DNA from 3 places in the Mesorhizobium sp. CAU 1741 genome. Region 2 is predicted to be linked to each of the others. Evidence: predicted binding sites of a transcription regulator. Region 2 holds the regulator's gene; each other region holds the start of a gene.
What was found. Region 2 encodes LexA, which represses DNA repair genes until DNA is damaged. Its sites were predicted from a motif close to TGTTCNNNNTGTGTTCNG; they were not measured.

Region 1: a site for LexA is predicted at 1,006-1,023, ahead of uvrA (excinuclease ABC subunit UvrA). Genes of this name have one in related genera too.
Region 3: a site for LexA is predicted at 882-899, ahead of AAFN84_RS13030 (metallopeptidase family protein). Genes of this name have one in related genera too.

Annotation. Positions count from the first base shown of each region.
Region 1 is NZ_JBDOQP010000001.1:1,248,129-1,250,393, reverse strand. Features, by position in the region: gene AAFN84_RS05920 (single-stranded DNA-binding protein) at 1-363, opposite strand, end outside; gene uvrA (excinuclease ABC subunit UvrA) at 1,170-2,265, shown strand, end outside.
Region 2 is NZ_JBDOQP010000002.1:782,570-784,834, reverse strand. Features, by position in the region: gene AAFN84_RS10605 (adenine deaminase C-terminal domain-containing protein) at 1-847, shown strand, start outside; gene lexA (transcriptional repressor LexA) at 891-1,607, opposite strand; gene AAFN84_RS10595 (gamma-glutamyltransferase family protein) at 1,778-2,265, opposite strand, start outside.
Region 3 is NZ_JBDOQP010000002.1:1,276,086-1,278,350, reverse strand. Features, by position in the region: gene AAFN84_RS13035 (hypothetical protein) at 1-859, opposite strand, end outside; gene AAFN84_RS13040 (DNA polymerase Y family protein) at 1-12, opposite strand, end outside; gene AAFN84_RS13030 (metallopeptidase family protein) at 1,066-1,488, shown strand; gene AAFN84_RS13025 (DUF1737 domain-containing protein) at 1,687-1,893, opposite strand; gene AAFN84_RS13020 (CoA ester lyase) at 1,904-2,265, opposite strand, start outside.

The DNA.
Region 1 (2,265 bases), on a different contig from region 2:
GCCGCCTTCGCCGCGCGAGTCAAGCATCTGCAACTCGCCGCGGAATTTCTGCAACACCACTTCCGTGGTGTATTTGTCCTGACCGGTCTGATCCTGCCATTTGCGGGTCTGCAGCTGGCCCTCAATGTAAACCTTGGCGCCCTTCTTCAAATATTGCTCGGCAACCTTGGCGAGATTGTCGTTGAATATCACGACGTTATGCCATTCGGTCTTCTCTCGGCGTTCACCGCTTCCCTTGTCGCGCCACGTTTCGGATGTGGCGATGCGCAGGTTGACGACCGGATCGCCGGAATTCAAACGACGGATCTCGGGATCGGCCCCGAGATTGCCCACCAGAATGACCTTGTTGACACTACCGGCCATGAAACTCTCCTGCGCTCGTCCTAAACCTTGAATGATGTCGCCGGCACACTATCCGAACCCCGGCATTCATGCGCTGTCCGTCGACTTGTCGCCGGGCGTCGTCCACAAATAATATGGACGATGGCGTTCGCTTTTTGTTCTAGCGTCAAACCGGAGCATTTGCAAGTCCAGGGTGGCAGCGCCGGGCTCGAGGCACAGACAAATGCCCTGCCACCACGGAGGTGGGCAGGGCAACGGAAACTCATGGTTTCCCGTCGGGCCAAAGCGCCCGGCTGTTTTCGGATGCGTCTCGGGTCACGCCCGATGATCCGACCATATGCCAGATTGTGAGGTGATATCGACGATGTCAGCGGCACCTCTAGATCGGTCCGAACGTCGCCGCGGCTCCTTCAAGCGAGGAGCCTGCCAAGTTGGTCGGGTGGAGTCATGCCTCCCTCCTTTCCGGTTGCGTTCAGTGCAGGCATGCTCAAGCTACGAAGTGTTTCCACCGCCGCATGGGCGCGTGTGGACGATCTACGACGCGAGCGTCAACTGCACCGTAACAATGTGCTCCCTGCCCTCCGCTGCGTCAATGGAAAGGTGCCCGGCGAAACAATTCGTGACGACCCCGACCGCCCTCCTGCCAGCACGATGTCAGGAAGTCGTTCGCACTCTGTTCTTTGCGCTTGCCCTGATTGCTGGAATGCGTGAAAACCGATCGCTGGTTTTCATGAACGCGGCCGCCTCGACGGATGGCGACCCGACCACCATATAGGCTCAGGGCCGGCAAAGCGCCGGCCATTTCAATGCAAGGCGGCGACAGGGTCATGGCGGACCACAAATTCATTTCCATTCGCGGCGCGCGCGAGCACAATCTCAAGAACGTCGATCTCGACCTTCCGCGCGACAGGCTGATCGTGATGACCGGGCTCTCGGGGTCCGGCAAGTCGTCGCTTGCATTCGATACCATCTATGCCGAAGGCCAGCGTCGCTATGTCGAGAGCCTGTCGGCCTATGCGCGCCAGTTTCTCGAAATGATGCAGAAGCCGGATGTCGACCAGATCGACGGGCTTTCGCCGGCCATTTCCATCGAGCAGAAGACCACATCGAAGAACCCGCGCTCCACCGTCGGCACGGTCACTGAAATCTACGACTACATGCGCCTGCTCTTCGCGCGCGCCGGCATTCCGTATTCGCCGGCCACCGGACTGCCGATCGAGAGCCAGACGGTATCGCAGATGGTCGACCGCGTTCTCGCGCTCGAGGAAGGGACGCGGCTTTACATCACCGCGCCGATCGTGCGCGGCCGCAAGGGCGAGTACCGCAAGGAACTGGCCGAGCTCCAGAAGAAGGGGTTCCAGCGCGTCAAGATCGACGGCACCTTCTACGAGATCGGAGACGTTCCGACGCTGGACAAGAAATACAAGCACGACATCGACGTGGTGGTCGACCGTGTCGTGGTGCGTCCTGACCTGTCTGCCCGCCTGGCCGACTCGCTCGAGACGGCGCTCAAGCTCGCCGAAGGCATCGCCGTCGCCGAATTCGCCGACAAGCCGCTCGATGCCAGCCAGACGGGCGCGGATGCGGTCAACAAGTCGAAGAACGAGACGCACGAGCGCATCCTGTTCTCGGAGAAATTCGCCTGCCCGGTGTCCGGCTTCACGATTCCCGAGATCGAGCCACGACTGTTTTCGTTCAACAATCCGTTCGGCGCGTGCCCAGCCTGCGATGGTCTCGGCACGCAACGCGCCATCGATCCGTTCCTGGTGGTTCCCGAGGAGCATGTTTCGCTGCGCCAGGGCGCCGTGGCGCCGTGGGCGAAATCCACATCGCCCTACTATCTTCAGACGCTGGAAGCGCTGGGCAAGGCGTATGGCTTCAAGGTTGGCGACCGCTGGCGCGATCTGCCGGACGAAGGCAAGG
Region 2 (2,265 bases):
GCCGTGGGTCGGATCGATCGCACCGGGCCGCTATGCCGACATCGTGCTTCTTTCGGACGTCGAGCGATTTGAGATCGCCAGGGTCTGGGCAGACGGGCGCCAGGTCTCGCAAGGCAAGGACTACCTGCCCGAGGTCCCGAAGATCGACTGGCCGGAATGGGCGACAAAGACGATCAATATCGGCCGGGCGCTGACGGCTCAAGATTTCCACATTGCAGCCGAACCCGGCCGCGAAACGATGCAGGCGGCCGTATTGCGGCCCTTCCACTGGACCGACGACTTCCTCACGTTTGAACTTCCCGTGGCAGACGGCTTTGTCCAGCGCGACGAGGCCCGCAACATCACCAAGTTTGCGATCGTAGATCGCTTCTCGGGCATGGGGGCCGTGTCGAAGATGTTCTGGCTCGGTTGCGGCCCGCGCACGCCCGAGACCGCGCTCGCCTGTTCGATGGCGCATGACAAGCACAATGTCTGGTGCGTCGGCTCGTCGGACGCGGCGATGGCCATGGCCGTGAACGCGCTCGCCGAAAATGACGGTGGTTGGGCGCTGGTGCGCGAAGGCGAGGTGGTTGCCACCGTTCGCTACGAGGTTGCGGGGCTGATGTCCTGCCGCTCGGCTGAGGAGCTGCACGCCGAGATGCAGGCGCTCTACGCCGAGGGCGAAAAGGTCGACTGGATGTTCGAGCCGTCGTTCCATCCCCGCTGGGGTCCCGGCTTTCCCGAACGTCTGGCTTTCGCCACGCTCACCTGCGCGCCATGGCGCTGGGTGCTCGTCGCGCCGAGCGACCATGCCCCCCAAGGTCTCGTCAACGTGCAGACCGGCGAAACCCATCCGGTGGTGTTCTGACGCCGATGCGGTTCGACGCCAACCCCTGTCACGCTATAAGCCCTCAGTAGCGCCGAATGAGCCCCACCAGCTTGCCCTGCACCTTGACCCGGTCCGGTCCGAAGATGCGCGTCTCGTAGGCCGGGTTGGCCGCTTCGAGGGCGATCGAGTCGCCCTTGCGCCGGAAGCGCTTCAGCGTCGCTTCCTCGTCGTCGACGAGCGCCACGATGATTTCGCCGGGTGTCGCCGTGGACGCATTGCGGATGATGACCGTGTCGCCGTCGAAGATGCCGGCCTCGACCATCGAGTCGCCCTTTACTTCCAGCGCGTAATGCTCGCCGCCGCCAAGCATCTCCGGCGGCACGCTGATCGAATGCGTCTTCTGCTGGATCGCGCTGATCGGCACGCCGGCCGCGATACGGCCCATCACCGGTACGGATACCGATGCCGCGACATCGTCGTCATTGCCGGTCGCCTGCAGGCGCGGCTTCTCCGGCGCACGGCCGAGGCTGCCCTGAATGACGCTCGGCGAGAACTTGCGCGCCTGGTTGAGCCCGGGCGCGATGGAGTCCGGCAGCCGTGTCACTTCGAGTGCACGGGCACGATTCGGCAGGCGGCGGATGAAGCCGCGCTCCTCGAGCGCGGTGATCAATCGGTGGATGCCGGACTTGGAGGCGAGGTCGAGCGCCTCCTTCATTTCGTCGAATGAGGGGGGGATGCCGGTCTCCTTCATCCGTTCGTGGATGAAGAGCAGCAATTCGTGTTGCTTTCGCGTCAGCATGGCAAGCCCCGGAGAATCAGAGTGCAAACAAAACCAGAACATACACTATCTGTTCCAGTTGTGTTCCGCAATAGTTTAAATTTTACTGATTTTCCGATGAATTCCGTAACTATGTTCCACAATGGTTCACCGAGGCCCTCACGGGGCATCGAACGCGCTCTGTTCGAGCGTCAGAAGCCTCCCGCGCAACCGTCCTTGCGTGGGTCGGAGCCCGCGGCATAGCCGCCCTCGACGCGGCGCACGAGCTGCGCACCGCCGAATCCGAAGCTGGAATCCGGGCTTTCGGTGGCGATCACGTGGCCCATCTGCTCCAGGTGGGCGATGGTCCGCGGGCTGACACTATCCTCGATCGCCACGTCGAGGCCGGAGATCACGCGCCAGCGCGGCGCATCTGCCGCCGTCTGCGGATCCTGTCCCCAGACCTGCGTGCGCAGCATCATCTGCAGGTGGCCTTGCGCCTGGATCGGCCCGCCCATCAGCCCGAATGCCATGTCCGGCCCGTCCGCGCCCATGATGAAGCCGGGAATGATTGTGTGGAAGGGGCGCTTGCGTGGACCGACCTGGTTGGGATGGCCGTCCTCCAGGGTGAAGCCGAAGCCGCGATTCTGCAGGCTGATGCCGGTACCCGGCACCACGACGCCCGATCCGAAGCCGGCAT
Region 3 (2,265 bases), 490 kb from region 2:
CGGAAACCACAAGGCCAGTATCCGCCGTCCGGTCGGCAGCAAGGGGTCTCTCATGGAAGGCGCGTTCATCTTCGTTCCATTCCAGCACGGCTGTTGCAGGCATAGCGGTACGGCTCCGGCCGATCTCGACCATGAAGGCCGGCGGGCCGATCGAGCCTTCGAGCGCGCGTGAGAAGAGCCGGCGCTCCCCCGCCGGCGCCGGCGATACGACGAGGCGCACCGGCGCCGCCGTCGGCTCCGGCTGCCCGGCCTGGCGCAGGAGAAAGAAGGGCCGGGCCGCGGCCTGGGCCCGGCGATGCAGCCGCCGGGTTGCGGTCAGGTCCAGCCTGTGCGCGACCCCGCGAACCTCCAGGAGGACGGCCGACAGGCGGGACAGTCCCGCCGCCTCCTCAGCCACCCACAGGGCATCCTCGATGCGCCGTGTCTGCGCCAGCAGAAGCGCCTCCGCCTCCAGTCCGAAGCGATGCAGGATGCCGGGCGCGTAGGGCCGGCCGGCTTCCGACAGAACCTCGCTTGTGGCGATCCACAAAAGCGGCGCCGTCGTCGCCGCCAGCCTCCGCGCCATGACCGCGAGCGCCAGCGAAAAGCCGGCCACCGCGCCGGCATCACGCGTCTGGCGCCCATGGATTTCCGTCAGCCCGGCCAGCGGCAAGCCGCCGTCGAGCGCGACGTCGAGGCTTGGAGCGCCGATCGGCAGCAGGGCGCCTGCCGTCGGCCGCCCGGCATGGCGCAACACGATGCCCGCTCCGCCGGCCTCAGCCGCCGGCTGTTCAAGCCGCTCGGCGAGCCTGCCCTCGATCTTCGCGATTTGCCGGCGCAGGGCAAAAACCGTTTCCCGCGCCACGACGGATGTCGCCATGGTGCCGCTCTCTTCTTGTAAATGTTCCTGTTATGTTCCTATGGATTCCAGAGCGGCCACGAAGAGTCAAGCACGGGTGGACAAGAATTTATTCCTTCCCTTGCGTCGACACGCACCGCCCCTTGGCGACTGCCTTCACCATAGAGCCGCTTCAGGGCTCGAAAGCGGCTGCACAAAGGTCTATATGGCGGTCCAAAGGACACAGAATGGCGCGCATCTATCAGACACGGGACTGGGAGGACCAACTCTCCCCGTCCATTCAGGAATTCGAACTCATGGCGCTGGAGATCTATGCCCACCTGCCGGCCGAGTTCCGCCAGTTGACCGGCGAGATCGTCATCCAGATCGCCGAATTTCCCACCGAAGAGATCATGGACGATCTGGCGCTCGAGACGCCGTTCGACCTGCTGGGGCTGTTCGAGGGGCGCGGCATCGCCGAGCGCTGGAACCCGTCGACGGGCGAGGGGCCCAACCGCGTCACGCTCTACCGCCGCGCCATCCTCGACTACTGGGCCGAGAACGAGGAAACGCTGGGCGACATCGTCTCCCACGTGCTGATCCACGAGATCGGCCACCATTTCGGCCTCTCCGACGACGACATGGAACGCATCGAGACCAACGCGGAATAGGTTTGTTTGGGTGGAGGTTCGCGCCCTTTATCAGCGTTCCGGCATGGATCCCCGGGTCAAGCCCGGGGATGACGAAGCTCATATGTCGCAGCTAAACGTCGATGCTGGCGGTTTGCCGCATCCATCTCCACCTCGTCATCCCCGGGCTTGACCCGGGGATCCATGCCTGAACGGCGCGACAGGCGCGGCGGCCGATACCTACTGCTCGCCGAGCTTCATCCCAGGATCGTAATCCTTGCCGTAGACATCCTTCACCACGGCCTGGCCGCAGCGCATGGTCTTGGTTTCCGCATCGAAGGCGTAGGTCGGCGAGCCATGCAGGTGCCAGCCTTTGGACAGCGCCAGCGACACCTTGTGGCAGAAGCTCGAATCGTCGGGTCCGGTGAGCAGTCGGTAGAGTTTCATCCTGTTTCCCTCATAGGCCGGCCTTGGCCAACAGCCGTTCGGCCTGATCCAGATGCAGCCGCTCGACCATCCTGCCGTCCAGCGAAATGACGCCGCGGGTCCCGTTTTCGGGCAGTGCGAAGGCGGCACGGATCGCCAGCGCATCGTCCACCTCCTCCTGTGAAGGCGAGAAGGCGCTATTGGCCGGCTCGATCTGAGCCGGATGGATCAGCGTCTTGCCGTCGAACCCCATATTGCCGGCTTCGGCGCATTCACGGCCGAAGGCGTCGAGGTCACGGAAATCATTGCTTACGCCGTCGAGCACGTCGAGCCCGCCGGCGCGGGCGGCCAGAACCATCTGCATCAGCCATGGAACGAGATAGCGACGGTCGG